2 regions of the Tissierella pigra genome follow, and region 1 is predicted to be linked to the other one. Evidence: a T-box and tRNA genes for the amino acid it is inferred to sense, from the RefSeq annotation. Region 1 holds a T-box; the other holds one or more tRNA genes.
What was found. The T-box of region 1 lies ahead of serS (serine--tRNA ligase). A T-box ahead of a tRNA ligase gene usually reads a tRNA of that ligase, here a tRNA-Ser.
Positions count from the first base shown of each region.

Region 2: it encodes a tRNA-Ser, which carries the amino acid that the T-box ahead of serS (serine--tRNA ligase) is inferred to sense. The anticodon was not compared.

Region 1 covers NZ_JAHLPJ010000001.1:3,729,998-3,746,178, forward strand. Annotated here, with positions in the region: gene KQI41_RS18075 (aminoglycoside phosphotransferase family protein) at 1-560, opposite strand, end outside; gene KQI41_RS18080 (TIGR04282 family arsenosugar biosynthesis glycosyltransferase) at 553-1,227, opposite strand; gene KQI41_RS18085 (TVP38/TMEM64 family protein) at 1,217-1,906, opposite strand; gene KQI41_RS18090 (TVP38/TMEM64 family protein) at 1,893-2,615, opposite strand; gene KQI41_RS18095 (rhodanese-like domain-containing protein) at 2,699-3,193, opposite strand; gene KQI41_RS18100 (ABC transporter ATP-binding protein) at 3,345-5,189, opposite strand; gene KQI41_RS18105 (ABC transporter ATP-binding protein) at 5,164-7,014, opposite strand; gene KQI41_RS18110 (sensor histidine kinase) at 7,104-7,835, opposite strand; gene KQI41_RS18115 (LytR/AlgR family response regulator transcription factor) at 7,828-8,556, opposite strand; gene KQI41_RS18120 (D-alanyl-D-alanine carboxypeptidase family protein) at 8,558-9,751, opposite strand; gene KQI41_RS18125 (M1 family metallopeptidase) at 9,882-11,381, opposite strand; gene KQI41_RS18130 (DUF1002 domain-containing protein) at 11,480-12,349, opposite strand; gene serS (serine--tRNA ligase) at 12,476-13,750, opposite strand; T-box leader at 14,105-14,267, opposite strand; gene KQI41_RS18140 (ATP-binding cassette domain-containing protein) at 14,569-14,961, shown strand; gene KQI41_RS18145 (MptD family putative ECF transporter S component) at 14,937-15,239, shown strand; gene KQI41_RS18150 (helix-turn-helix domain-containing protein) at 15,296-16,181, shown strand, end outside.
Region 2 covers NZ_JAHLPJ010000001.1:3,626,279-3,642,459, reverse strand. Annotated here, with positions in the region: gene KQI41_RS17620 (DnaJ C-terminal domain-containing protein) at 1-666, shown strand, start outside; gene clpB (ATP-dependent chaperone ClpB) at 684-3,278, shown strand; gene KQI41_RS17610 (catalase) at 3,363-4,829, opposite strand; gene KQI41_RS17605 (CD3324 family protein) at 5,302-5,571, shown strand; gene cuyB (cysteate racemase) at 5,997-6,689, shown strand; gene KQI41_RS17595 (ABC1 kinase family protein) at 6,698-8,278, opposite strand; gene KQI41_RS17590 (phasin family protein) at 8,309-8,599, opposite strand; gene KQI41_RS17585 (YaaR family protein) at 8,664-9,110, opposite strand; gene KQI41_RS17580 (DUF6240 domain-containing protein) at 9,255-11,591, shown strand; gene KQI41_RS17575 (hypothetical protein) at 11,588-11,788, shown strand; gene KQI41_RS17570 (flagellin N-terminal helical domain-containing protein) at 11,778-12,668, shown strand; gene KQI41_RS17565 (flagellar export chaperone FliS) at 12,682-13,119, shown strand; RNA gene ffs (signal recognition particle sRNA large type) at 13,204-13,470, opposite strand; tRNA gene KQI41_RS17555 (tRNA-Ser) at 13,484-13,574, opposite strand; gene KQI41_RS17550 (methyl-accepting chemotaxis protein) at 13,828-15,429, opposite strand; gene dnaX (DNA polymerase III subunit gamma/tau) at 15,702-16,181, shown strand, end outside.

The DNA of each region.
Region 1 (16,181 bases):
ATATCTGTAGTTTTTATATTTCTTCCTTTTTCCAGTAAGTAATCTATACTATCTTTAATTTCCATATCCATATATTCTGATACTCTATATATTTCAAACATTTTCAGACATTCTTCATATATTGCTTCTATTGGATTTTCTGGTTTTATCAGATGATTAGTTTTTGAGATGGGATGGTTATGAATATCTGCTAAGGCTTTTGATGCAAGTTTTAAATCTTTTTTATAATCCAAATGTTTTCCTGAGAGATACTCCATAACTAAAAACCCATAAGGTATTAATTCCTTACTATCATCACAATATATAGGTTTTGGAGTTCTCTTAGTCATACTTAATAACTTTAAAGCATTATATTCATATCTAATTTGATTTTCTAATTTCATCTGACTAGCTGTGGCTATTCTCAGAATCAGCTTTTTATTATAAACTTTTGAATTAAAAATATAGTTAATATTATATTCTCCTTGTCCCAGTAAGATAAATTCTTCTTTCTGTTCTAATCCAAATCTTTCTATGAAGTCTTTATTTCTTCTTATATTATCTAAATTAATTTTATTCATATTTATCACACTTTTCCATTATTTCATTAACTAATTTCCTTGTATTTTCACAGGAAATACTCTTATCTTTATTTAATATTTCATAAAGTTTTAAAAAATCATTTTTGTCATCTATATCTAATTGAATATTTCCTTCCCCAAAGGATTTCTGTAAGTTTGTGATTTTATCTATGGTTTCCCTAAATACTGAGCTTGTACTATATCTTATATTGAATATATCCTTATTTTCATCCTTCATACCAATTAAATAATATCCTCCGTCATAGGTTGGAGAAATGACTATATCCTTAGTTTCTAGAATCTTAAAAGCTATTTCTATATCATTCTTATTTATTAAAGGAAGATCACTTCCTATAAGCACTGCATTATTATACCTTTTTAAAGAAAAAGATATAGCATTATACATCTTTTCTCCTAAATCTTTTCCTCTTTGTTTTAAGAAACATATATCTTCACCTATTATATCCCTTAAAACCTTTAGCTCACCATGATCTGAATAACTTATGATTATTTCTATTCCCATATCCTTTATATTGTTATAAATATCTTTTATAAATGCTGTCTGAAGCTTTACACATAAATCTTTATTTAAAAAAGATTCCAGTCTTGTTTTTGTCTTGCCTAATGTAGGTATTCTTGTAAAAAAAATAATTACTTTATTCTTCATCTTGCTCCTTTATGGTTAATAATTTGTATTTTTTATATAAATATGTTCCCAAAACCATCATTAAAAATATTATTAATAAGGCCATTAAAAACATTTTACTTCTATCTTCTGCATTTATAACTCCTTCTGTACCTATACTAAAGATAACAACTCCTGGAATCATAAACAAAAAAGTTCCTATAGTATATTTTACTATAGAAATATTTGTTATTCCATAAGCAAAGTTTTGAAGGTTAAATGGAAATATAGGAAGTAGTCTAGTTATCATTAAAATTAACAATTCCTTTTCAGAATCTGTTTGAAATATTATATTGTATAGTTTATCATTTTTCTTAACTAACTCCTCTATAGAATCCTTTAATAAATATCTGCTTAGAAGAAATGATAAAACTGCTCCTAAGGTTGCTCCTATTAAGCAATATAAACTCCCAATCCATGGACCAAATAGTCCACTGGCTATAACAGCAAAGGTAACTCCTGGCAAAGCTAAAACCGAAGATCCTATTATGGTAAATACTAAATATAAAGCTATTGAATACACATAATTATTATCTACAAAGTCAGAAACTTCTTTCAAATTCTTAGAATCTATTAAGGAACTCAATTGAAATTTTGTATTTAAAAATAATCCTAAAGCTACTATGAGCATAAAAATCAAAACTTTTTTATATTTGTTCATTATCCTTTTTCCTAGCCTTTGGCTCTCTTGAATTAAATATATTTCTTATTAGTACAATAAATATTGATAATGCAAATAAAATAAGAAGCCCTGTCACTAATAATTGTACTCCACCTGATAGCATACCTCCAACGTAAGAATAAATTATGGTTGCTGGTAATTGTCCTATTCCTGTTGCTATAAAGAAGGGTATAAAAGCCATGGAAGTTAGACCTGCTGCATAGCTTACAAGATCAAAAGACATAAATGGAAGTAATCTAGCTATTAATATAGAATATTTTCCATACTTTTCAAAGAAATTATCAATGCTTTCTAATCCTGCCTTACTTGTCAATTTTTCTACTATATCTCTACCTAGTACACGGGATATATAAAAACATAATGCTGCTCCTAACATTGCACTTACCCAAGATAATATAGCCCCTTGCCACCATCCAAATAAATTTGCATTGGCAAATGTAATTAAAAATGCTGGTAACGGTGCCATTACTGATTGAAATATCATTAATCCCGCTGATACTAACATTGCATAGGTACCATATTCATCAATAAAGTCCCTAACAACTGTAAAGTCTCCTGTTGCAAACATTGCAGATATATTATTTACTAATTGATTTACATTATGGTTGAAAAAATATAATAAAACTAATATTAAGATTATACCTACAAGAATTACTTTTGATTTATGTTTCAATAGGTTTTCCTTCATTGTTCACCTCAACTAAAAGTATTTTTTTTGTTAAATGGCTATTTATTTAAAAATATTTTTAAATAAATAGCCATTTATATTAATTATTCTAAAAGACCTTTATAATCGTCTCCGCCTTCTTCCCAGGCTTTCATTCCACCTTCTAATGTATAAATTTGATCTGCTGATATTCCCATTTCCAGCATTAAATCTGTAGCTTTTTGTGCATAGGATTTTCCTGAGTAACACACTAATGCGTATTTGCTGTCAGAATTTCCAAGTTCATTTCCTGTTGCTTCCTTAAGAGCTACTTTTAAATTTTCTGTTCCTTTAGCATCGTCTCCGCCTTTATTAGCAGCATCCACATCTCCTGAAATAGAACCTACTATATGACTTGTATTAAAGTCCTCTACTTTTCTTACATCTAAAATAATGTATTCCCCAGCGTCTGATTCTATAGATGTTTTTAAATCTTCTTTTGCAACATACTGCATTGGATTTGCTTCTGCATTTCCCTGCTCTGCTTTTTGTCCACAAGCTACTAATAATAATGATAAAATTAATAGAACTGACATTAATTTTAATGATTTGTTTTTCATAATATCTATACCTCCAAAATATTTTTTATCCATCTTACATTGTACAGTAAGGCATACTTAAAAACAAATAGATATTATTTATAAATTTTATTCTCACTATTGATATTTTAAATAGTATTTACTATATTTACATTACTAATTTTTAGTCTCTCTACATTGCCTCTTCATTATAATACTGTGCTTGGGAGTTCCATAGTTCATAGTATTTTCCATCTATATCCTTCAATAAACTTTCATGGTTTCCCTTTTGAACTATCCTCCCCTCATGGAATACTGCTATTTCATCACAGAACCTGCAGGATGATAATCTATGGGATATATAAAAGGCTGTCTTGGTGCCTACTAATTCGTTGAACTTAGAATATATTTCAAATTCTGCTATAGGGTCCAAGGCTGATGTTGGTTCATCTAATATAATAATAGGTGCATTACGATATAAGGCCCTAGCCAAAGCTATTTTTTGCGCCTCTCCACCTGAAATCTCCACGCCATCTTCATCAAAATCTTTATATAATGGGGTCTCAACTCCTTTAGACAAAGTAGCTAATCTTTCCTTTAATCCTGCTTTAATTAATATATCTTCTACCTTGCTAATATTATAATCTACAGATGCAGCCACATTTTGTCCCAAGGAAAATGAAAATAACTTAAAATCTTGAAATACTATGGAAAATAAATTCAAATATTCATCATAATCATATTTCTTTATATCTATTCCATTTAAAAGTATTTCTCCTTCGTCTGGGTCATAGAGCCTACACAACAACTTGATAAAAGTAGTTTTTCCTGAGCCATTCATACCTACTATGGCAAGTCGTTCCCCTATATTTAATTTCATAGAAATATTCTTTAGTACATAATTATTCGTCTTTGGATATTTGAAAGATACATTTCTAAATTCTATTTCATATTCATCATCATCTCTTTTTTCTACTGGCAATGTTCCCTTATATTTCTCTCCCTCTATATTTAAAAAATCCATATATAACTGTAGATATTGATTATTAGCCTTTAATCCTACTATAGCCATTAGCACCATACCGCTTCCTGCCATAAATTGATTTATACTTCCTGTATATTTGACTATATTTCCTATGGTAATGGAACCACTCATGGCTTTTAACCCTACAAATATATATACTAAACCGGATAATAATGATGAAATAAATCCGTTGGCTGCACCATATTTAATATTATCAGAAATAATTTCATTTAATATCTGATGGAATCCATTGCACATATTTTCAGATTTTTTATTGAGTAAAGGCTGTTGATGATATAACCTTACACTCTTACCCGAGTTATAGTCTGAAATTTGATCATAGTAAAAGAAAAACATTCTATTATAGCTGATCATTCTATTGAAAGAATTAAAAAATTTATTCTGTGAGTTTTCTTTTAGCTTTAGATTGTAAATTGTACATATAACCAATATAGCTATAAAAATCATATTGAATATTGTAGAATTTATAAATCCAATAGATTCTCCCACATTTGAATTCACTTTGAAAATCTCCATTATCAATATAATACTTGTGAATAACGTAACTAAACCTGTGATTAATTCATCAAAATAATTAACAAGAGCATATACTCCTCCACCATTCATGCTTTCTCCTTCTGTTATTTTTGTTCTTAGAATATGGGTTTCTGGGTTTTCCACATGTTGATAATCCATACTTATTATTTTTTCATTTATCCTCATGTCTTGATTTTGCCACATTATTCTAGCCAATAATCCCTTTAGATGTCCAAACCCTGTGGATAAAAGATGAATAATAAGATTTAACCCAATTGTAATACCTACAAGGAAAATAAGTCTATCCACATCTTTTGTTCTTAGTAATTCGTCTATTATTTTTGAGGACATATAGATATTTATAAAAGGCATTATAGATTTAAAAAATGAATTAATAATAGTAACTGGAATCACCCAAGGCTGTAGTATATGAATTTCTTTTAATCCAAATTTAAGAATCTGTATATCTTTTTTCATTCTCTGCACCCCCTATATTATCTTTATAATAATGAGCCTGCATATCATACATTTCCTTATATATTCCGCCCTTATTCATTAGACTATTATGATCGCCTTCTTCTACTATCTCACCATCTTTAAGAAAAACTATTCTATCACAAAATCTAGTAGAAGATAATCTATGAGATATAAATATGGAGGTTTTTTCCTTCGTCAATTCATTGTATTTCTGGTATATTTCATTTTCAGCTATAGGATCTAAAGCCGCAGTTGGCTCATCTAGTATAATAATAGGTCCATCCTTATATAATGCAGCAGCTAAAGCTAATTTCTGTTTTTCTCCCCCCGATAAATCTATGGCATCATCATAGACAGATTTTAACATTAGAGTCTTTTTACCTTTTTCTAAAGATTTTACCTTCTCCATTAATCCAGACATATTAAGGACTTTATCCATCATTTCCTCATCAATATCTTCCTCTAACTGGGATGCAATATTTTCTTCTATGGACATAGGAAGTAAATATATATCTTGAAATACTACAGAAAATAGCTTGTAATACTCATCTCTATTATATAAGGTGGATTTCTTATCATTTATATATATTTCGCCTTTAGTAGGAGCATATAATCCACAGAGTAATTTAACTAAGGTAGTTTTTCCTGCACCATTTATTCCTACTAATGCTAACTTCTCTCCTTTTCTTATATGAAGATTAATATTTTTAATAGTATAGTCTTCTGCTTCTGGATATTTGTAGAAAACATTTCTTAGTTCTATATCACAGGGTAATTCATATTCTTTTGGTAACTCTACTCCAGTACCTCTATTCATCTTATCTTCCATCTCTAGAAATTCTCTTAAATCCATGGTTTCTAAATGAACTCTATTTAATTCATTTATACTTTTTACTATGGCTGATAACCAAGTAGAAAATCCAGCAGTTGCTCCAAAGTATAATACAAAATTGCCTATACTCATATTTTTATATAATACAGAATAAATCAAAATTCCATAGGCTATGCCATCTCTTAAAAAACCTAATAATCCATCTATAATATTAGCAAGATATTTTCTAGATATATTTTGCTTTTGTAGCTTTATTCTTTTATATAAAAATATATTATACATCTCTTTAAACCATAAAGACATATTATATAATCTTAAATCCTTAGCAGCCTTAAAATCTCCTGACTTTTCCCTTATATATCTAAGCTTCTTTTCTATTGGTGCTAAATTAGATTTATTTTTATATTCAAATTTATTTGCGTAGTCTCCCATAAAATAATTAGTTAAAGAAGAAATAACAATAAATAGCGCAAACAATGGATGGATAGTAAATATTATGCTTCCATATAAAACTAAACCTACTATATTTGATATTAATTCTACAGAAACTTTAATTATAGCTTCTGTAGCAGAACCATTATTTTCTGTTGCCATAAATGCCTTCATAAATTTGTTTTGTCCTTGTGATCCATCTATATTTTCAAAATCTGTATCATTAGCCTTATGGATTAGTATTTGGATGTATCTAAATCTATAGATTACTCCTCCAAATAATGTCTTAAAGTATGAGCCTTTCAACATTGTTTCCACTATTATAATACCAATTATAGGTATTCCAATATTTATTAGGAGTTTAGTTATGCCTACATTTTCTACAATAGAATCTATCAGTACTTTAGGCAGGTAAATGCTAAGTAAAGGTCCAAGTACTAATAAAGGAATTTGTATAATGAAAAATCCGAATAATCCCTTATCCCAATTCCACATATTTTTCATTAAATATCTTAGATTTTCAAATAAAGAATATTTTTTCTTAAATATCTTTTCTTCCATAATCTCCATCACCTCAACTATATCATAGCATTACATCTATATTTATGTAAAAAAAAGCACCAATGGTTCAATTTACGACACCAATGGTACTATAGGGGTAAAATTATCTCTGTTGCAAAAACACCTTCTTCATTTTGTCTATTTATAAATCCATTATATTTTTTTACTATACTATCTACCCTTTTTAAGCCAAATCCATGGTTTATCCCTAGTTTTGTACTTAAATATTCTAAGTTAATTTTCTTTACTTCTCCACCTATAGAGTTAGTTATGGATATATATAGCTGACTTTTCATTTCTCTTATATAGATTCTTATGAATCTTTCATCTAAATTCTCCAATTTCATAGTAGCTTCCATGGCATTATCCATTAGATTTCCAATAATCACACAAAGATCCATATCTAAAATCTTCAAATCCTTTGGAACTGTTGCTTTGGCATTGATTTTTATATCATTGCTAATAGCTATAGATAATTTACTGTTTAAAATTGCATCTACCATTATATTTCCTGTTTTAATAACTGTATCTATATTGGTTAAGTCCTTATGTAATTCACTAAGATATTTATCCATGTCTTCATACTTTCCCAAGGAAAGATATGCCTTCATCACCTGTATATGATTATGATAGTCATGTCTCCAACCTCTCATTTGTTTATAAACATTTTCCACTTCATTAAAATGTTTAGATATAAGTTCATTTTGATAATTATTAATTCTTCTATCTACTAACCTATTGAATACATATCTACATATCAAAAATATAGCTCCTATTAATAGAGATATACCTATGGGCAAAAATAAAATCTTGCTATTCATCTACCTCACCCCTAAAGTATCTAATAAACTCCTTATTAACTTTAGAATATAGTCTCCTACTGACAGGAATGGTCTCTTTATTATCTAACTCTATATCTGTTTTTCCTATTCTCTTTATATGTTTCAAGCCTACTATATAGGACCTATGGCATCTTATAAAGAGTTTCGCATCTAACTCCTTTTCTATAACACCGATGTTCTTTCGGGTAGTATATATTCCATCTATTGTATGAATATCTATAGAATGAGAAAAAGCCTCTATATATATTATGTCCTTCTCCTTTATTCTAGTAATTTTCCCTTCTACATCTATAAGAAGTATCTTTTCTTCCATATGAATCTTTTTCACTGATTTATCTAAACATTCATATAGTTTAGTTTCTATTATAGGTTTTATTAGATAATTTATGGCATCTACTTCATAGCCTTCTCCTATATAATCTGAAATAGCAGTAATAAAAACTATATTTAATAGATTATCTTCTGTTCTTATTTTTTTCGCCAAATCTACTCCATTTATTCCAGACATTTCTATATCTAAAAGGAGTATATTATATTTCTTGTCCATACTCCAACTAAATTCAAAGGACTCACCACTATAAAAACATTCTATATTTACTTTTAGATTGTTTTTAGTCTCCCAGTTCTTTACATATTTTTTCAATAATTCTACCTGTACCTTTTCATCATCACATATGGCTATATTAACTATCTGAGACATTTTAATTATCCCCTCTCCCAAATAATCTTTCAATATATCTCATAAGAACTATGTACCATTTAGCTTTAATTACATCTTCCTTAATTAAAACATTAGTTTCAAAGATAATCTCTCCATTTTCTAATACTTCAGCCCTTCCTATGACAGCACCACTTTTTATAGGTAATTTCATATTTTCATTTATATGTAGATTTACTGTTATATCTTCATCATTTTTTATTAGCCTTGAAAATTCTTTTTCTGGAAACACATCTACTTTTGTAATATGCCCTTTAGGAAAATCTAAGGTCTTTAATGGAATAGTTTTATCTAAAAATACTTTATGGGAATAGTTATCAATTCCATATTGTACTAGAATTTTAGCCATTATATTTCTTTTCTCTAAATCCTTAGCCCCCATTACTATGGCTATAAGCCTTTGGTCTTTACTTTCTCCAGCCTTCCCTTCTATTGTAAAGGTAGATACATAGCTATATCCTGCTTTATTTGTAAATCCTGTTTTTAAACCATCTACACCTTTTATTTCATTTAACAAAGGATTAGTATTTAGCTCAAAATAATTTCTATCTATTTGTTCTATTGATTTTATTGAACAAATATTCAATATTTCAGGATATTTTTTAATTATATATTGAGACAAAAGAAATATTTCCTTTGTAGTCATTTTATTTTGTACATCTTTTTCTGGTATGGGAAGTCCTGTAGAATTGTAGAATACTGCACTTTCTATACCTATTTCTTTTGCCTTTTCATTCATCATCTTCACAAAGTTTTCTTCAGTTCCTCCCACATATTTTGATAGTGCATATGCGGCATCATTTCCAGATATAACTATGGCAGCTTCCAGTAGTTCCTTTACTGTAAATACTTCTCCAACCTTTAGTTTAAAACTAGAACCCTTTATTTTAGTAGTATCCTTATCTATGGTAATAATATCATCTAAGGAAACATTTCCCTTTGACACTTGCTCCATTACTACTAAATAAGACATTAGCTTAGATATACTTGCTATTTCCACTACTTCATTTATATTATGTTCTTCTAATATTTCTCCAGTTTCAAAATCAGCTAAAATATATGTTCGCAAATTTTCTCTTAAAACAACTGGAATATATGTATTTATACTATCTCCATAGGATATAGTACCTGTTATTACAATCATAAATATTAGTAAAATTGATAATAGCCTCTTCATAAAATCCCTCCATACTTATTGTAACAAAAATATATCTATATTTATATAATGTATTATATATTTCTCATATACTTGCTAGAAATATATAATAAATAGATAAGGCAGAGAATATGGATATTCTCTGCCTTATCTATTTATTTCCATTTAGATATTCCTTTACTAATGGTTCAAAGGAAGTTTTTGTTACTTCTTCACAGACCTTAATAAAATCTTCAGTAGTTGCTATATGAAATTTATGTCTTTCATAATATTTATTAAGTATCTCGTATAGAGCTTCTTCTCCAAAATCATTTTTTATTCTATCTATGAACATTGCTCCCCTTAGATATACTAAAATAGAATAATCATCCCATCCTGCAAATTCATCTAAAGGTTTATTCACTACTTCATTTCCTATGTTCCTATATTGAGCTCCATATTCATAACCTAATCTAATATTTTCATTATAATAATTTCTAGCTTCTTCTTCTCCCCTAGTTTCATTTACATATATCAGTTCTGAATATGTGGCTAAACTTTCATCTAACCAAGCTTCTTTAACTTGATTGTTTCCCACTAAACCGTACCACCACTGATGTGCAGTTTCATGGACTATGACCTTTTCCAATATATTTGTTAAATGTTTATAAAAATAGTCATTAGATATAAAAACTATACCTGGATACTCCATACCAGAAGGAAACTCAGTATTTACTATGGAATATACACCATAAGGATATTCACCAAAGATTCTATTAAAAGTCAATAAAGATTGTTCCCCTATTTCTAAGGTTTTATCTATCATATGTGAATTATTATTTATTGAGTAAACCTTAACGATTGTACCTTCTACTTTCTTTTCCTTCACTACAAAGTCTTTGCTTGCAGCCCAGGCAAAATCTCTTATTAATTTCCCTTCTATTTTGTAAGTCTTTTTATTTTTATTTACCTTCTCTGATAAGATTTTCCCACTGGAAGCAACTACTACTTCTTTAGGTACTGTTATAGTCACATCATAATCAGATACCTCACTATAGAAAGGGTCTCCTACTTTATAGTATAAGTCTAGGTTCCATCCATTTTCATCATATACACATACTATGGGATACCAGTTTCCAAGATTTATTCCCTTATCATGGTATCCAAATCTATCCTTTGTAGTAGGCAATTTTACATTATATTCTAAATAAATTTCAGTCGATTCACCTTTCTTTAATGTTTCGTTGAGTTTTACATGGAGAATAGTATCTATACTATGTATATTCCATTCTAAATCCTTATTTCCTGAGCTTACTTTCTTTATATCTATCAAGCCTTCCCTATAATCTAAGGAGTTAGTATTTTGTCCTAAATTAAATAAAATTGGTGCATTTTCCAATGTCTTAAAGGCATTAGGATATAGGTGAAAATAAACTTCCTCTAAATCTACATCTGTATTATTTGTATACATAAGGGTTTGTTTCCCTTTGTATGTCATGGACTCAGTATCTAAATCCACATCTATTTTATATTTATTTATGGTAGATTCTTTTACTCCATTTAAGTTCTTAATAACTATTGTGTCTTGATTTAATTTACCGCTTTCCTGCCTACATCCTGATACCAATAATATAAATACTAAAAGTATAACGAATAATCTAAATTTTTTCATAATACACCTCCATATATTAATATTAACTATATGGAGAAATTTTATCAATAATAATTTCAAAACCACTGAAAAGTATAGAATTTCCAGTGGTTTTAAAATTATTTTCTTTTAAACAAAGAATTAAAAAACTCTTTTATAGCATCTAGTATTTTCTGAAGCAATGATTTCACTTCTTCATTATTTTTTAATGTTTCATCAAGTTTTTGACCAATACCTTTTAATTGTTCTTTAATTTGTTCTGTATTTAAATCTAGTTTACTTATTTTTTCCATTAACTTTGCAATATCTTTTATTTGATTAGTATTTAGATTTATATCTAATTTTCCAGCAATTTCAATAATAATCTTTTTTATTTCTTCTGGAGTCTTTACATTTTTCTCTATAACCTTTTCTTTGACCTCTCTTATTAGTTCACTGGCTTTTTCTTTACCTATGACCTCTCCTAATTCTCCTGTTTGAATAATTTCTTCATTAGCTACTTTCTTTTGTTCTTCACTTATTTCTATACCTGCTGCCTGTTCAAAGGCTTTTAGTATACCAGTCAAAGCTCCTGTTCCTGAAACTGGATAAGGAGCCGCAGCTATAACCTTTGCATCTTTTACACCTGCTGTAATAAGTGCACTGCGGTACATTTCTTCTGTTGCCCAAGAGATATTATATGTTTGTACATCTATACCAGAACCTTCTTCCAATAATTCTACATAGGAGGATGATATGGTTATCTTTCCCAGTTGTCCTTCACTTGCTACTCCTTCTAAGTATTTTCTTTCTTCTTCATTATTAACTTCTATTATAGTAGCTTCATTTTTATTTACATTAAAAAGATTCAACATTTGTTTTCGTTGGTCTTCATTTAAGTTTTTCCCCAATGTAACAACCTTTGTGCTATCACCATAGGCAAAAGCATTAAATATAAAAATAAAAGATAAAATTATTGTTATATTCATTATTAATTTTTTATTTTTCATTTTACCACCTCTCTAAAATACTTTTTCTCTATTTTATCATATAATCCCCTTTTAGTCTCTTATTGTATAATAAAAAGCAATAATAAGGAACTAGAATGAGTTTCATCTAGTTCCTTATTATAGAATTTACTTCTCTATTTTCTCCAATCCTCCCATATATGGCCTTAGTGCTTCTGGAATTATTACTGTTCCATTTTCTTCTTGATAATTTTCTAAAATTGCTGCAAAGGTTCTGCCTACAGCTAACCCTGAGCCATTTAGAGTATGAACAAACTCAACTTTTCCTGTTTCTTCTTTTCTATATCTAATGTTTGCACGTCTTGCTTGAAAATCCTCAAAGTTACTACAGCTTGAAATCTCTACATATCTGCCATATGAAGGCATCCATACTTCTATATCATAAGTCTTTGCAGATGAGAAGCCTAAGTCTCCGCTACATAAAGCTACTACTCTATAAGGTATATTAAGTCTCTTTAATACTTCTTCTGCACTTAAAGTTAGCTTTTCCAATTCTTCATAGGAATTTTCTGGACTTACAAACTTAACTAATTCAACCTTATCAAATTGGTGGTTTCTAATAAGCCCTCTTGTATCCCTTCCTGCTGCCCCTGCTTCCTGTCTAAAACAAGGAGTATATGCTGTATAGTATATTGGTAAATCCTTTTCATTTAATATTTCATCCCTAAGAAGGTTTGTAAGGGGAACTTCTGCTGTTGGTATAAGGAAGTAGTCTTTAGTAGGTAGATGGAACATATCTTCTTCAAACTTTGGCAATTGACCTGTACCTGTCATACTATCTCTATTTACCATAAATGGAACAGCCATTTCAGTAAACCCATGTTCTGTTGTATGCAAATCCAACATAAATTGTGTAATGGCTCTTTCAAGTCTTGCACCTAAACCTCTAAAAACTGTAAATCTAGCTCCTGTAATCTTTGTAGCATTTTCAAAGTCCAATATATTTAAGTCTGTACCTATATCCCAATGTGCCTTTGCTTCAAATGTAAAATCCTTTGGTTCTCCAAACTTTCTTACTTCCACATTATCTGTATCATCTTTACCTTCTATTACAGCTTCATTAGGTGTATTTGGTATTTGAAGTAAAGTATTTCTTAAATCCTCATCTATTTCCTTTACTTTTACATCTAGATCCTTTATTTTCTCTGACAACTCCTTCATTTCAGCAAAAATAGGTGCTGGGTCTTTTCCTTCTTTTTTCAGTTTAGGTATTTCCTTTGATACTGAATTTTGTCTTGCCTTCATTTCTTCTACTTCTACAAGAATATTTCTTCTAGTTTCGTCTAATTCTAAAACTTTATCAATAGGAAATTCTCCTTTTCTTTTTCCTAAGGCTTTTATTACTTCTTCTGGATTTGATCTGATTCTTCGAATATCTAACATGATTCTTTCCTCCTTAAATTTTCCACAGTCCCAAAACACAAATCGGGTTAGGTCATTTGCCACGGTTTCGCAACTCAAATTCATTTACTCGCTACACTCATATAGATTTGGTTCTCATTGCCTTTTTGTCCAATGAGCGATAGCGAATTGCAGACAAAACGGACAGCGTAGGTGCGTTTGACCTACATCAGCTCACTGTCGTTCGCTGTATTAGGTCATTTGCCGCAGTTTCGAAACTCAAATCTATTCACTCGCTACGCTCATATAGATTTGGTTCTCATTGCGTTTGACCTACTAAAGCTCACTGTCGTTCGCTAAGTTAGGTCATAAAAAAACTCTCGATCCCTAATAAATATTAGGGACGAGAGTTACCCGCGTTGCCACCCTAGTTAGCCCGAAGGCTCACTCGAAATTCATAGACTCTGGGACGGATTCAATATTTTGCTTTGCCAATTCTCACCAACCATTGGCTCTCTTAAAAAGCTATATACTTACTATTTCCCTTCTTTGCCTAGTATTTAATTATAGATATTATAACACAATATTTGCAATTGTCAAGGTTTTTTTAATTTATAATAAAAATAAAATTTGACCAGATATATCTTGATAAAAATCTATAAACTTTTAACTTATTTCTATTATATATTTGTCTAAATGGAGTATAACGGTCTTTATAGAGCAGACAATCTCACAAATCTATATTAGACTATTTAGTATATGATATTATCTACTTCTATCTTATAGTTAGCCGATACTAACTTCCAAAGGATAAATACTATTTTAAAAGGACGTGATTTAATCTTTTATGGATAAACCACTTGAATTTAAGTCCACAAAACCTGATCATAGAGCAGGGAGAATTAAAAGGGAAGGGAACTATATGTAATCAAAACATAACTAGTGAATCAATAAAAGAAAGATCATATAAAGTAGGTTCTGTCTTTCAAGACCCACGTTCACAATTCTTTACCCTACATGTAAAAACAGAAATTTCCTTTCCAAGTGAAAACCATGGTGTTTCTACAGATAAAATGCAAAGAAACATTTCTGAAACAGTAGATAGACTAAAGTTTTCACCATTAATGGGAAGAAAACCTTTTGATTTATCTAGTGGCGAAAAACAAAAAGTTGCTTTAGCCTCTGTTTATTCATTAGGAGTAAAAGTCTATGTTTTAGAGGAGGATTTGTGGGAGAGCTACTTTTTAATTTAATAGGAAGAAATAAATTTATAGCAGCTGTATTTGGATTTTCTTCTATTATGCTAGGCTATGCCCTTGGTGAATATATTCCATTTGTATATATGCAAGATGTCTACATAGCATTGTATAAAAACTACAGGTACATTACCTATTGTTCAGCAATGTTTAGAAATTATGAACCCAAGTTTAATGATTATCTTATGTATTATAACAGTCATTGCTTCCATTTTAGGATGTTTATGGGTAAAAAATTACTTCATAAGCACTTTAAAAAGGCTGGAATTGTATAAAATAAGGGATAATTGCACAATAAAGATAGGATGTGAAACGGAAAGGAGTGTATAAAATGTCATGGGAAGAAAAAACCTTTTTAGGTGACAATATCACCACTTTTTCTCAAAGTGAAGATTGTACAATTTATCGAATGAAAGATAAGTCTGGTGATGGCATTATGACAGCAATAAAAGTATTTCCAGGAATTATTTTAATATATAATGATTTTCACATGGAAAGTTGTTCCTCTCAATTTCATACAAAGGCTAATTTCCTTTGCATCGATTTCTGTCGGGAGGGAAGAATGGAATGGAAATTGGACAACGATACCTATGTATACATGAAAGCTGGTGATTTACAGATAAACCATCGAGAAAACCATATTCAAAACTTTGGATTTCCTCTGAATCATTACCATGGAATATCATTAGTATTTCATATTGAAGAAGCAGAGGAAGTTGTAAAACTATATGGAGGATTTTCTATTGATCTAGCTGCTTTAAGTAAAAAGTTTTTTATGTTAAATAGACCTTTTATTATTCAAGCAGATAAGGTAATAGCACATATATTTTTGGAGCTCTATACAATACCTAATAAGATAAAAGATGATTACTTGAAAATAAAGATTTTAGAACTACTACTTCATCTAAGCATTTTAGAGATTCCCAAAAACTTTGATAAAAGACCATACTATTATAAAACTCAAGTTGAAAAGGTAAAGGCAATTCAGGAACTTATTACCACAAATTTAGAGGATCATTATACATTAGACGAGCTTTCAGAAAAGTTTAATATTCCTTTAACCTCAATGAAATTATGTTTTAAGGGAGTATACGGGACTTCAATATATTCTTATATAAGAGTATATCGTATGAACAAGGCTGCAATTATGTTAAGACAAACTAAGGAAAATATTTCTGAAATAGCACATAAAGTTGGATATGATAATTCCAGTAAAT
Region 2 (16,181 bases), 100 kb from region 1:
GGTGGATCAGGAGGATATACCTATACTACAACAGATGGGGATTTTAGTGATTTTTTTAATATGTTTTTTGGTGGAATGGGCGGAAATCAAAGAGGTGGCAGTCAAAGAGGTTTTGATTTAGGTAACTTGTTTGGCAGTAGGAAAGCAACTAAGAAGCAAAGTCCTTCTTACGAATCGGAACTAAATATAACTATTGAAGAAGGTTATAATGGAATCCAGAAAGATATAAATCTTAATGTTGGTGGCGAAAATAAAAATATATCAGTAAAGGTGCCAAAGGGAATATTGCCTGGGAAAAAATTAAAAGTTAAAGGTGAAAAATGGGGCATTAATGGAGATATTCTCTTTAAAATTAATTTTATGGAAGATGAAAGAAATAAACTGGAAGGACTGGACATAATATCTAAAGTAGATTTACTACCTTGGGAAGCTGTATTGGGAGAAAAGGTAGTAGTAAACACCCTAGATGGAAAAATTAAAATCGATGTTCCAAAGTTAATTTCGTCAGGAAAGAAAATTAGAATACCTAAAAAAGGATATAAGGATATGCAAGATAATAGGGGAGACTTATATGTAGAAATAAATATAGTAAGTCCAAATAATATTACAGAAGAAGAAATCAAATTATATGAAAAACTAAAAAATATTAGTAAAGATAATAAGTAGTCAAGGAGGTATATAATATGGATTTAAATAAATTTACTCAGAAGTCTTTAGAAGCAGTACAAAATTCACAAAATATAGCCATAAAAAATGGAAATCCAGAGTTACAAGAAATCCATATTCACTATGGCTTAATGACACAAAATGAGGGATTAATCCCTAAAGTAGTATCTTTAATGGGAGAAGACTCTGAACTGGTTAGAATAGATGTTGAAAGAGAAATAGAAAAACTTCCTAAGCAATCTGGTGGTGGAGGTTCTATGTATCCTAGTAGAGTATATACAAAGATTTTATTAAATGCAGAAGAAGAGGCTAAGAAATTTGGAGATGAATATGTAGGAGTAGAGCATATTTATATATCACTTTTAAAGGAAAAAGGTTCTGCATCTGAAAGGATATTTAATAAATATAATATAAATCTACAAAGATTTTTAGAGGCGTTAAAGAAAATAAGGGGAAATCAAACCATTACTTCTGACAATCCAGAGTCTACTTATGAGGCATTGACTAGATTTGGAAGAGATCTAGTAGAAGATGCCAGAAAAGGCAAAATTGACCCCGTAATCGGCAGAGATGGGGAAATAAGAAATGTAATTAGAATATTATCTAGAAGAACTAAAAACAATCCTGTTTTAATAGGAGACCCTGGAGTAGGTAAAACAGCCATAGTAGAAGGTTTAGCTTCTAGAATAGTTAACGGAGATGTTCCAGAGGGACTCAAGGATAAGACCATATTTGCATTGGATATGGGAGCATTAATTGCCGGAGCAAAGTATAGAGGTGAATTTGAAGAAAGATTAAAAGCAGTTTTGTCTGAAATAGAAAAATCAGAAGGTAGAATAATAATGTTTATAGATGAAATTCACAATATAGTAGGCGCAGGAAGAACTGATGGAGCTATGGATGCTTCAAATCTTTTGAAGCCAATGCTTGCAAGGGGAGAGGTTCATACAATAGGTGCTACTACTTTAGATGAATATAGACAGTATATTGAAAAAGATGCAGCTTTAGAAAGAAGATTTCAAAAAGTATTAGTTCAGGAGCCAACAGTTGAGGACACCATATCAATTCTTAGGGGATTAAAAGAAAAATATGAAATCCATCATGGAATAAGAATATCAGATGGTGCTGTAATAGCTGCAGCAACTTTATCCGACCGATATATATCTGATAGATTTTTACCTGATAAGGCAATAGACTTAATGGACGAAGCTTCAGCCATGATAAGAACCGAAATAGATTCTATGCCTGTGGAAATTGATGAAATAAGAAGAAGGATACTACAACTGGAAATCGAGAAATCTGCTTTAAAGAAAGAGACTGATGAAGCTTCAAAAATAAGATTAGAAAAACTGGAGAAAGAATTATCAGATTCTAAGGAAAAGTTCGATATAATGAAGGCCCAATGGGAAGATGAAAAAAAGAGTATATCAAATATTAAAGATATAAAAGAAGAAATAGATAGAGTAAAAAGGGAAATAGAAGAAGCAGAAAGAAAATATGATTTAGAAAAATTATCACAATTGAAATATGGAACTTTAGCAGAATTAGAGAAGAAACTACAATCTGTCAATGAGAAAAACGAAAAAGAAGAAAGAATGTTAAAGGAAGAAGTTACCGAAGAAGAAATAGCAGAAGTAGTGGCTAAATGGACAGGAATTCCAGTGTCTAAACTGGTAGAAACAGAAAGAGAAAAGCTGTTATCCTTAGATAAAATACTTCATAAAAGAGTAATAGGGCAAGATGAAGCTGTGGAATCCGTAGTAGATGCAGTAATTAGAGCTAGGGCAGGAATGAAACAAATAAATAGACCAATAGGATCTTTTATATTCTTAGGTCCTACAGGAGTAGGTAAGACAGAACTATCTAAAGCTTTAACTACCACATTATTTGATGATGAGAGAAATATTATAAGGATAGATATGTCCGAGTATATGGAAAAACACTCTGTATCTAGACTTGTAGGAGCACCTCCTGGATATGTTGGATACGATGAAGGTGGTCAATTAACTGAATCTGTAAGAAGAAAACCGTATTCAGTAATCTTATTTGATGAAATAGAAAAAGCCCATCCAGATGTATTTAATATACTTTTACAAGTATTAGATGACGGAAGGTTAACTGACAATCAAGGTAGAACAGTTGACTTCAAAAATACAGTTATTATAATGACTTCCAACTTAGGTTCATCTTATTTATTAGAAGGAATCAGACCAGATGGCAGTATAGATGAGTATGCAAAAGATAAAGTAATGAATGAAATGAGAAGAACTTTTAAACCTGAGTTTTTGAATCGTATAGATGAAATTGTAATGTTTAAACCATTACAAAGGGAAGAGATATTTAAAATAATAGACCTTCAAATAGAGGAAATCCGTCATAGACTAGAAGATAGGCAGATTTCTATAGAATTAACAGATGAAGCAAAAGACTTTATTTTAGACAGAGCCTATTCCATACAATATGGTGCAAGACCAGTTAAGCGATTTTTACAAAAACATTTGGAAACTGAAATAGGTAGAATGATTATTAGAGGAGATTTGAAAGATAAGGATAATATTCTAGTAGTATGTGATGGAGAAGATTTTAAATTTAAAGTAAATAATATTGATTAAATAAAAACTTGGTACAATTATTAATAATTGTACCAAGTTTTTTACATAAATAGGTTTCAAAAAGGTTATATTCATATGTTTATATTATTCTGTACTGGAAGATAAACTTATACCCATTGCTTTTGCCACACCTTCACCATAGGCTGGATCTGCTTTTAGACAATTTTCTATATGTCTCATCTTTATAAATTCAGGAACGCCTTCCATATTTCGAGCTGTATTTTCAAATAAAGCTTGTTGTTTTTCTGGGGTCATTAATCTAAAGAGCTTACCAGGCTGTGTATAATAGTCATCATCATCTTCTCTAAAATCAAATCTCATAATATGTCCAGAAGTCATTTCAATTGGGTCACCATATTCAGATTGCTCTTGCCATTCATTATAACTATTAGGTTCATAGTGCAATTTTGAACCATGGTTGCCATCAACTCTCATTTGTCCATCTCTATGGAAACTATTATAGTCTTTAACTGCCTTTGGATAATTAACAGGGATTTGATGATGATTAACTCCCAATCTATAGCGTTGTGCATCTCCATATGCAAATAGTCTTCCCTGAAGCATTCTATCAGGAGAGAAACTTATTCCTGGCACCACACTAGCAGGATTAAAAGCTGATTGCTCTACATCTTGGAAATAATTATCAGGATTTTTATTTAACTCTAATATGCCAACTTTTATTAGAGGATATTCACTTTTATACCAAACCTTTGTTAAATCAAAAGGATTGTATGGCATACTATTAGCTTGATCTTCAGTCATTATTTGAACATACATTGTCCATTTAGGGAAATCACCTTTTTCAATTGATTCATATAAATCTCTTTGATGACTTTCTCTATCATTTGCAATTATTGTAGCTGACTCCTCATCTGTTAGATTTTCTATACCTTGATGAGTTGTAAAATGGAATTTTACCCAAACCCTTTCATTTTCAGCATTGATAAAACTATAGGCGTGAGAAGAAAATCCATGCATATGTCTATAGGACTTTGGTATTCCTCTGTCACTCATGGTAATTGTTATTTGATGTAATGCTTCAGGAAGTGAAGTCCAAAAATCCCAATTGTTTGTAGGACTTCTCATGTTAGTACGAGGATCACGTTTTACTGCATGATTTAAGTCAGGGAATTTGAGAGGATCTCTAAAAAAGAATACTGGAGTGTTATTACCAGCCAAGTCCCAGTTTCCTTCTTCAGTATAAAACTTTATTGCGAATCCCCGAATATCTCTTTCAGCATCAGCAGCTCCTCTTTCACCTGCAACAGTAGAAAAACGTACAAATATTTCAGTTTCTTTACCTATTTCTGAAAATAATTTTGCCTTTGTGTATTTAGTAATATCATCTGTCACTGTAAACTTTCCAAAGGCTCCTGAGCCTTTAGCGTGCATTCTTCTTTCTGGAATAACCTCTCTATCAAAATGAGCAAGTTTTTCTAGAAACCAAACATCTTGCAGTACCATAGGACCTCTAGGACCTATAGTCATAGAGTCTTGATTATTAGCCACTGGTGCACCTGTGACTGTGGTTAATTTCTTGTTTTTATCCATATTCCATCTCCTCTCTTTAGTTTATGACTTAGTTATTTAAATACCCTAATTTAGAACATTAAAACTATAAACCATTATAGTCTCTTCGCTTTTGGTATAGATATTAAAAGCCAAAACCTAGCTGAAATAGATAAAATGATTATCGGGAGAGATTTGAAAGATAAGATAACGTAATAGTTTCTAGTAATAAGAAAAATTTTTTAAATTCAAGGGGAAAAATTATTATAATTGTTTTTTCCATATTATTCTTATACAATAAATGATAGAATTAGGTTATCAGCTCAGTATAATGAATGGGATGTATATATTAAGGCTGAAGGCAGAAGAGAAATTAGAATGAAAGATCATTGTAAATATTATTCTAAAATATAATAGATAATATTAAAAAATATACTAAGGGAGGTGGGTATTGTGAATAAATGTGAAATTTACATTTGTCAATCTAATACTTTTTTATGGGAGGTACTGATATTTGAGTTACAAAAATGCAGCAGAAGTATTGCCACCTCATTTGCTGGAAGAGGTTCAAAAGCATATTGATGGAGGACTAATATATATACCTAAGGTTAGCAACAGATTGAGTTGGGGTCAATTGACAGGTTCTAAAGAAGCCCTTGCAGAAAGGAATAAAGATATTATCAAATTATTTCAAAATGGTATTTCTATTAGTAAGATATCAGAAGAGTATTATCTAAGTCAAGAGACCGTTAGAAAAATAGTATATGGTAAAAAACTATTATAATTGTTTTCTCTATATGATTTTTATAGAATAAATGAGAAAATATAATTAACCGGTTAACATAGAAGAAGGGAGATGGTATTTTGAAAATAATAGAGGTGTTTTTAGTATAAATTTTTAAACAAATAAGCTAGGTCATAACTGACCTGGCTTATTTGTTTATCTAGAGGATAGAGATTTAATCACAAGTCATAGCAGAATAATGGTAAAGGCGTTTAAAATATCAATTAATCCAATTAATAAGGTAATATTTATGGATTTTGAACTAATTCTTCATGATTTTTATATTCTAGTATTCCATACACTTTGGCATAAAATTATAATTTATATTCATATAATTTTGTGCTTTTTCATATCTTAAATATAATATTAAAAAGATATTATTATATAAAAAAAGGATAAACAGATAAAAATTATGGGGTGGTAGAATGATTCTTGGAATAATGGGAGGTATGGGACCAGCAGCTACCTGTTACTTATTTAATAAGATTATAAGTCTTACACCTGCAACTAAAGATCAAGAACATTTACATATTATTATTGACAATAATGTGGAAATACCCGATAGGACAGCATATATTTTAGGACTAGGGGAAAATCCTATTACGGAGATGATAAAATCTATTTTAAAACTAGAGATAATGGGAGTAGATTATATAGCCATACCATGTAATACTGCTCATTATTTTTATGATGAAATAACTAAGTATACTAAAGTAAAGATATTGAATATGATATATGAAACAGCAAAATATTTAAAAAATAATTATACTCACAAGAAATATTTACTTCTTGCAACAGAAGGGACTTATAAATCTGAAATTTATAAAATCATATTTCAAGAATTTGATTTAGACATTATATATCCCGATGATACTCATAAGAAAACTCTGATGAATTGGATATATGACGTTAAATCCTCAAAATTTAATGTAGAACCAATGGAAATTCAAGGTCTTATAGATAAATATATTGAAGATAGTCATATGCCAGTGATTTTAGGGTGTACAGAGTTACCTCTTTTAGCAGAAGAAATAGGTGCTCCAAAGGAATATATAGATCCTATTGTTATATTAGCTCAAAGATGTGTAGAAATGAGAAACTATAAACTAAATGACTGACAGTTAGTTTATAGTTTCCCTGATTTTAGTATAGATATTAAAAGCCAAAATCCAGCTAATCCTGCACCTAAATAGCCTACGATACCTATGGCAGATATACCATAAATCTTTAATCCTATATTGGCATTTATGACTAAAGAAGAACTTACTAATAATCCAGCTACAATAACAGAGAAGATAATTCTATTTACCATTTTATTGATTTCATTAAAGTTTTCATCCATATCTTTAAACTGTAAGTTAAGCTTTAGCCTTCCTTCAATACCTCTATCAATAAGTTGAAGCAGCTTCAAAGGCAGGTCCAAAAATGAATTTCCAATAGATAAGACCTTTCCCCCTAATAAATTGAAATCAAAATCCCTTAGTTTTTCTTCTATAATTTTATTTTTAAAGTAGGGAGTTGCAATGTCCATGATATTTAAATCTTTATCTATTTTAGCCAGAACTCCCTGTAAAGTTAATATACCTTTTGCAAGGAAAACTACGTCTTTAGGCATGGCTATCTTATTTCTTCTACAGGTAACAATAATTTCTTCTAGGATTTGAGCCAAGTCATATTCATAGATAGACTCATTTATATATGTATTATAAAGCAGATCTATATCTTGATAAAGTTTATTTATATCTATTTCATCTTTTTTAATACCAATACTCAAAATAGAGCTAGTCATTAATTCCACATTATTAGTAGCCACTCCCTCTAAAAATAGATTAAATTTCTTCTTGAGCCCTAGATTCAAATCTCCCATTAGACCAAAATCAATAAATCCAATTTTGTTCTCATGAACTAAGATATTTCCTGGATGAGGGTCTCCATGGAAAAAGCCATCTTCAAAAACTTGCTTAAAATAATTATAAGTAAGCTTTTTGGCTATTTCTTTAGTATCATATCCACCTTCTATTAACTTGGAAATATCGTCTATTTTTATACCACTAATGTACTCCATTACTATCATATGAGAAGTACAATATTTTTCGTAGACTTCAATATGTTTAATATATTTTATATCCTTATTATTTAGATTAAATTTCTTTATATTTTCTTTTTCATTTAAAAAATCTAGTTCCTTTTCTGTAGCAGCTTGAATTTCCTCAATTATTTCATTAATATCAAAGAATTCATTCTTTGTTGTCAATTTAATAAAAGGACTAAGTTTTTTTAAGATATGAATATCAGCTAGGATTTTGTCTTTTACAAAGGGACGTTGGATTTTTAGAACTACTTGTTCTCCAGTTTTTAGTTTAGCTAAATAGACTTCTGCAAGAGAAGCAGAAGCCAAAGGTGTAGTTTGAAAATCTAAAAACACATCTGAAATATTTCCATTAAGATTTTCTTCTATAAGTTCTTTCATTATATTAAAATCATCAGACTTCACATCATCTTGAAGCTTTTCCAATTCTAGTATGTATTCTTTAGGTAGTATATCAGAACGTGTAGATAGTATTTGTCCAATTTTAACAAAGGTTGGTCCTAACTCCTCTAAAACCAGCCTTAAATCTGAGGGATTTCCTATTCCGTTTTTTAGCCCATGCTTAATGGCTACAGAAATAATTTCTTTAAACCTTAATTTAGTATAATTATTCTCCATATTGAAAAATACCTTGAAACATCAAGGTATTTATTTTCCCTCCAAATTATTGTTTTTTTCAATAGCCTTGATTCTTGACTCAAGATTAGCAATATCTTCTTTAGTTGCTAGATTTAAGTCCTTTAAGATTTCCTTTAAATCCTCTTTGCTATCTTTACTATTCTCTTTATTGTTTATAACTCTTTTTAACTCCTCGTTTAATTCTTTGCCTTGTTCTACAGTAATTTTACCTTTTTCCACTAAATTCTGTATCATTTCATTAGATTTTTCATAAGTTAAAGCTAAAGTACCAATTCCAGCTAAAAATATTCTTCTTATCATATCTTCCAAATTAATCACCCCTATGAAAGAATATACCCATCTATATAAAAAATATTCGATTATTTTATGCTATTATATCCATTAGAATTCCTTGTATATCGTTTAGTCTTTTAAGAATGTTTAATCGTTTGTTTTCTAAATCCAAAAATTCCTGAGTCAACTCATCTAATTCTTGATCTACTTTTTTAACTAAGGAGTAGATTCTATGTCTGCCTCGCCTATCGAGAGAGTTTTCTTTGAAAAAAATATGAGAGTTATTTACTGTAATATTTAGAAATTCTTTAACTAATTTTTTATAAGAAATTAAATCGTCTATAAATAATTTATCAGATAATCGATTGGATTGCTCCTCAATTTTATCGTATAAGGATTTTAATTCAGTTCTAATTTGTTCTTGTTCTAATTCATTTAATTTCAATTTAAAAGTATCTTTTACAGCTTTTTTATCTACAGCCCGGGAAATCTCTATAGGTGAAACATTTTCCATACCAGTTCTATTTATCCGATTCATATTAATCCCTCCTACCCATTCATTATATATTATCGACATAAATAAGGAAATAAGTAATAAGTCCCTCAAGGAAATTTTTAATATTGTCGATATATAGTAAAAGTAGTGGAAAGTTATTCATTTAATCAATGAAAGGAAATCATTATGGAAATTTTAAAAATAGGCAGCAAAGAAAATATAATGAATAGTTACAACACCCCAACCCTTCCTTATGATATAGAAGGAGTTTTGGTAGAACAAAATGGTAAAGATATAAAGGTTCAAAAGACCATAGATAATAAGACTATAGAATATTCTTTAAGACTAAAGGAAGAAATGGTAAAAGATTTAGGGGAAGAAATAGTAGTCGAAAAAGAAAATATAGTATCTTCTAAAGTAGAAGAAAAAAAAGAAGTAGTAAAAGAAGAGCAAGAAACAAGAAGGGCAGCAGATATATTAAGTGAACTAGGATTAGAATATACAGAGGAAAACATAAGGATGATAGAATTTCTTCTTAGTAGTGGCATAGCAATTACAAAAGGAAATGTGGATTCCTATATTAAGTCAAAAGAATACCTAAATAAAATAATAGAGGATATAGACACAGATTCCATAGTAAAGCTTATAGATAGAGGAATTGATTTAGAAAATGTAAATTTACAAAAGATAAATGAAGTTTTAGAAGAAATAAAAAATGAAAAGCCTGAATTTTCCTTAAAAAGATTTTTAAAATTAGAAAGGGATTTGACCTATAAAGAGGCAGAGGAAATATGCAAGGAAATCTATGGTCAGAAGATGGGAAAAGATGTATATGATACTATTATGATATTACACAAAGAAAAACTTCCTATTACAAAGGAAAATATAGATAAGACCATGGAAGTTATGAAAAAATTATATAATTTAAAGTCCCTAAAGGAAGAGGCATATGTAAAGATAATAGGTGAAGATAAAGAGTTTAATATAGAGAATTTATATAAAATAAATAATTCTTATATAACAGATGAAATAAGTAGCAACTCTGAAGCTAAAAACTTTGAAGGTTTTACAATAGTACAAGAAACATCAATAAATAGTTTAAGAGAAATACTAAAGAATTTAGATATAGATGAAAATGTAGAAAACATCAATATTCTTAGAGAATTTATAATAAACAATATGACCATGGACAAGGAAAAATACAATGAAGTCAAAAATATGAAGGAAGCTGTAAAAGAACTAGTATCCATATTAGATCAGAGTCAAATAATAAACTTAAATGAAAAAGGTATAAATATATTAGAAGAAAACATTCATGAATTAATAAAAGAATTAAAAAGTGAAGACTCATCAAAAGAAATATATGAGCCTATGGCTAAAGACTTTATTGATAAAATAAAGGAAGAACTGGAAGTACTAGGAAAGATTACAGATAAGAATCTTTTGCAGTTACTAAAAAGTGGGGAAGATTTTAATATAAAAACCATTAAAGAAGTAATAGATACAAATATGCAAAAACACTTAAATATAGAGGAAAGAACAGTAGATAAGACTATTCATATATCCAATATATTTAATAATTTAGGAGAAAACCTAAATCCTACAACAGTATCTCTTACAGAGAAGAAGTTTAACGCTATTACCCTAGATAACCTATACATGGTTCATAAGGAAATAAATACAAGTATAGAAACCATTAACCCAGTCGATAAAATAAGTAAGGGGTTAATATTTGAAGAATATATAAGGGCAAAAAATAGCCTAACTACAAATATAATAAGGGAAAGCATTAAAGAAGGAAAATCCTTGGAACATATGGAAATAAATGAATTAAATAATTATATAGAAAAAAAGGTAAACAGATATAAAGAAAACCATAGAATGACCAAGGAAATAAAAGATATTAAAGGAAATGAAGAAAGAATATTACCAATTATAATGAAGAACCAAATTCCTATGACCTTAAAAGAGATTAAAGACGTAAATCTTTTTTTTAATGGAAATAAAGGAATTGCCAATATATTAAAGGATATACAGGATCCTCATAATTCTAAATACAATGAAGAATTTAAAGAAAATATAAAAATTCTTCAAGAGAAAATATCGGAATCCATTAAAAATGGTGATGATAGCTTCAAAGAAAACTATAAGGATTTAGTAGGTCTATTGAATAGTGGAGAAAGGTCTTTTGATTCCAATGATAAAAGAGAACCAAAGGACGAATATTTAAGTATTCAAAAGAAGATAACTAAAAAAGATACAATACTTCAGTTGCCACTGGAAATAGGAGATGAATATAAAAGTTTAAATATTATAGTATCCCATGGGGAAAAAGCCATTGATAAAAATAATATGAACTTTTATATAAGTCTTGAAACAGAAAATTTGGGACTTATAAATATGGATTTTAATGTAAGAGGCAAAGAAGTATATGTAAATTTAGAAGAAGATTCTTTACTCCAAAAAATTAATATATTGGAAAAATCTCTAGAAGATTTAGGATATAAATTGGTGATACTATGAAAAGAAGATTAATATCAAGAAAATATGTTGAAAAGGCATATATTAAAGATGAAGTAAATGAAAATGCTTTAAATGAAGAAACAATAGAAGAAAAGGTGGACAAACTGCCAAAGGAAATGTTTCAAATATTAGGAGAGGTAATTTCATTTATAGAAAAAACAAATAAATTAGAGGGGGATAAAAACCATGAGAATTAACAACAATATACCAGCATTAAATACCCATAGACTATTAAATATGAATACGGAAGGATTACAAAAATCCTTAGAAAGACTTTCATCAGGTAAGAGAATAAATAGAGCGTCAGATGATGCAGCAGGTCTTGCTATATCGGAAAAGATGGAAGCACAAATAAGAGGATTGAGGCAAGCCTCAAGAAACTCCTTAGATGGAATCTCTCTAATTCAAACAGCAGAGGGAGCATTAAATGAAGTACATGAAATGCTTCAAAGAATGAGAGAATTAAGTGTACAAGGAGCAAATGGAATTTATAAGGATGAAGATTTAGAAACAATAGCTGATGAGATTAAACAATTAACAGAACAAATTGATAAGATAGGTAATGAAACTGATTTCAATGGAATAGCTTTATTAAAGGGAGATTTAGATGGAAATGGAGCCACTGACTTAAACCTTCAAATAGGTTCTAAAGAAGGACAGACTTTGGAAATTGATATGAAGGAGATTAATATTGTTGTAGGAGCATCTGGAGCAGATGGATTAGAGATAGCAGATGGTTCTGTTATTTCAGGATCTAGTGGAAACTTTAGTGTAAAGACTGGATTAACAAACGATGATTTCGACAAAGCAATTTCTACTTATGAAAAAGCTATAAAAAAAGTTTCTTCAATGCGTTCCAAACTTGGTGCAATCCAAAATCGATTAGAACATACAATAAAAAATGTAGATAATACAGCAGAAAATTTAACAACATCAAAATCTAGAATAGCAGATTTAGATATGGCACAAGAAATGAGTGAATTTACAAAACTAAATATTTTGCAACAGGCAGGTACAAGTATGCTAAGTCAGGCAAATCAGTTGCCGCAAATGGTACTTCAACTATTACAGAGATAGGAGTGACATATAGATGTCAAGTATGACTTTAGAAAAAAAAATATTATCAACTAATGATTGGGGATTATTAGCACTTTTACATGAAGGGCTAATGGAAAGATTTGAAGATGCAGGAAAGGCCATAGAGAAAGAAGATTATACTATGTTAAATGAACTTATTAACAATTCAAGGGACATTATATCTGAATTGTTAATAACTTTCAGAGAAAAAGACGAATTATCCACAAATCTTAGATCACTTTATTTATTTACAAATAAACTAATAACAGAAGGTGAAATAAAAAAGGACTCATCTAGTTTTAAAAAAGCCATAGATATAATAAATCCAATCTATACAGGATTTAAAGGACTTGAAGGTAAAGAAGAGGCTAATATAGTATCTGGACTTACTTATGGAAAAGAAGAACTATTGGATCATTTAACAAGGTCAAATAAAACATTTCAAGGATAATACTAGGTGGGGTAACCCACCTTTTTAATTTCATATACAAAAAATAAAAAAACTGTGGAAAACCACAGTTTTTTCACTATGTAACCGTGCACCCAGCTTTGACAATCCTGTTCCAAGCGTTACCTAGACAGTTAACTCAGATTAGGCATCCCCACGGCACACGAAAATATTCACTTATCGCTGCTTCCTTCCGGACCTGACGAGGTTCATGAGTTTCCGTTGCGTAGGACCCAATCGTCACTGCCACTTATCTAGGGCAGACCCCACAACAGAGATGCCTAGACTGGGAATTCAATCCTACTATAGCGGATTGTAGGTTATAGGGCACCGCTACCTCCCCATCTAGCACGGTAAAATTTTCTAATGGCGGAGAGAGAGGGATTCGAACCCTCGAAACGCTTTCACGTTTACCCGCTTTCCAGGCGAGCGCCTTCAGCCAGCTCAGCCATCTCTCCACAAAATATTTAATAGTTCACAGGACTATATTATAACTAATATATCCCAAACTGTCAACTATAAATTCACAGTATCAGTAAGAAACAGTAAACCTCTTTATAATCAAATAGGAAAGTTTTAATTTTGTATGAAAAATATTTATTCTTTAAGGCTGTAAAGTCTACATTAAATTAGATTATTTATATAGTAAATAAAACATAAAAATACAGTATTCATAATATTATTTTAATCTATGAATACTGTATTTAATTTTTAAGATTTAAATCTATCAATACTTTCCTTCATCTTCGCTGCTAAACTAGACAAAGAGTCACTGGCATTTGCAATTTCTTGCATAGATGCAGTCTGCTCTTCTACTGAAGCCGAAGCTTCTTGTGTTCCTGCTGCATTTTCCTCTGATATAGCAGATAGACCTTCTATAATATTTATTATCTCATCTTTTTTAACTATCACCTCTCGTCCAGATATATTTATATCTTCTATGGACTTCCGAATACTTTCTATTGAATAAGCTATTCCTTCAAATTTATTGCTAGTCATCTCTACGCTATCAGTTTGTAAAATTGCTATTTCTTCTACATTTTTCATAATAGCAACACCAGAGTCAACCTTTTCCATAAGATCATCGACTATTTTTGCTATTTCTTCAGTAAAATTATTGGACTCTTCTGCAAGCTTTCTCACTTCGTCTGCTACTACTGAAAATCCAAGACCTGCTTCTCCAGCTCTTGCAGCTTCTATGGCCGCGTTTAATGCCAATAAATTAGTTTGATTAGCAATACTCTTTATCATATGGCTTGCGTTTGCAATTTTTTCTGCACTTTTACTAGTATCTATTATTACTTCTCTTATTTTTTTAGAAGCTTCATTATTATCTGCTGTTTTTTCAACAAGATCCTTTATGATTTCCATTCCTTCACTCTTTAATATATTTACTTTTTCTGTGGATTCTTTTAGTTCACTTAATAACTGCTGTTCCTGTTCCACTAAAGAGCCTAAATGTACTATTTTCATTGCCCCTTTTTCAGTTTCTTCTGCCTGTTCAGTTGCTCCATTAGCAATTTCTTCTATGACTCTGGAAACTTCATCTGTTGCAATTGCTGATTGATTAATTGTTAAATTGAGATCTTCAGAAAAACTTGCCACTTCAATGGATAACTCTGATATTTGGTTTATAAGGTTCCTTAATCTATCTATAACCTTTTGAAAGGCATTAGATAATAAACCAATCTCATCTCTTTTAACCATAAATTCTTCTGGGATATTCTCAGAAACATCTAAATTATCTATTGCCTCAAATAAGTGCATAAGTGGCTTAGAAATTCCTCTATTACTCATAATCCAAATAAATATTAAGATTATCAAGTTAAAAACAAATATTGTACCTTGAATGAATTTAAGAAATATTACCTTTCCTTTTGAATAGTTCTCAGCTGCTGCAACAGCTTCGTTAGTGGTCTCAAAGAAATTCTCACTTTTACTTATTAAATTAGATTTCTCTCCACTTTTTCTACTTTCATATATGGTTTCCTTTATATCTTCCCAGTCTTTTTTTACTTTGTCCATAGACGAAATAAATTCTTCATCTGTAGCCTTTGGCAATCCTAGCCCAGAATCTCCATCAATTAATCCATTTATTTTTTTCTCTATTGTCTCTATAAGCTCATCTGCATTTTCTCCAGTTAATTCCAACTTAATAAGTCTCTGACTTCCCCCTCTAACTGAACCTGCATCATTAATTACCCTACTATCAGCTTCCATTTTCTCCAGTTGATAAAATACTGATACTGTACTGACTAGTGAAAAAAATAATAAGGCTATTACTATAACCTTTAGCTTAAAATTTATTTTCATATATTTCCTCCTTAGTTATCATTAAATTTTTTAAATATATTATCAGTCTCTAATCCATACCAGTAATAAATACCCCGTAGCTTAATATTGACGCATAGTATAAAAAATAATTTTTTATACTAATTTATCTTTTATAAATAATGGATTTCAGTAAACTTGTTCCAATAAAAGCTATATTTACTTTTTAAGGATGTAGCAGTATGAGATTAATAGGTGTAATCTAAGGTCAAATCTGATATAATATATTATATTATAAAAATGTAGGTGAGATTATGTACCAGGCCTTATATAGACAATATAGACCTAAAACCTTTGATGATGTCTTAGGTCAGAAACATATAACAATTACATTAAGAAATCAAATCCAAAAGGAAAATATTGGTCATGCCTATTTATTCTCAGGAACAAGAGGTACAGGTAAAACTTCTACAGCAAAGATATTTTCTAGAGCCGTAAACTGTCTTAATTCTCATGAGGGTAATCCATGTAATGAGTGTGAAATCTGCAAAGGAATATTAGATGAAAGCATAATAGATGTTATAGAAATGGATGCTGCCAGTAATAGAGGTATAGATGATATTAGGGAACTAAGGGATAAAGTAATATATCCACCAGCTAGGGCAAAATATAAAGTTTATATAATAGATGAAGTTCATATGCTGACTATTCAAGCTTTTAATGCACTGTTAAAGACTCTTGAAGAACCGCCTAAACATCTAATATTTATATTAGCAACAACAGAACCTGAAAAA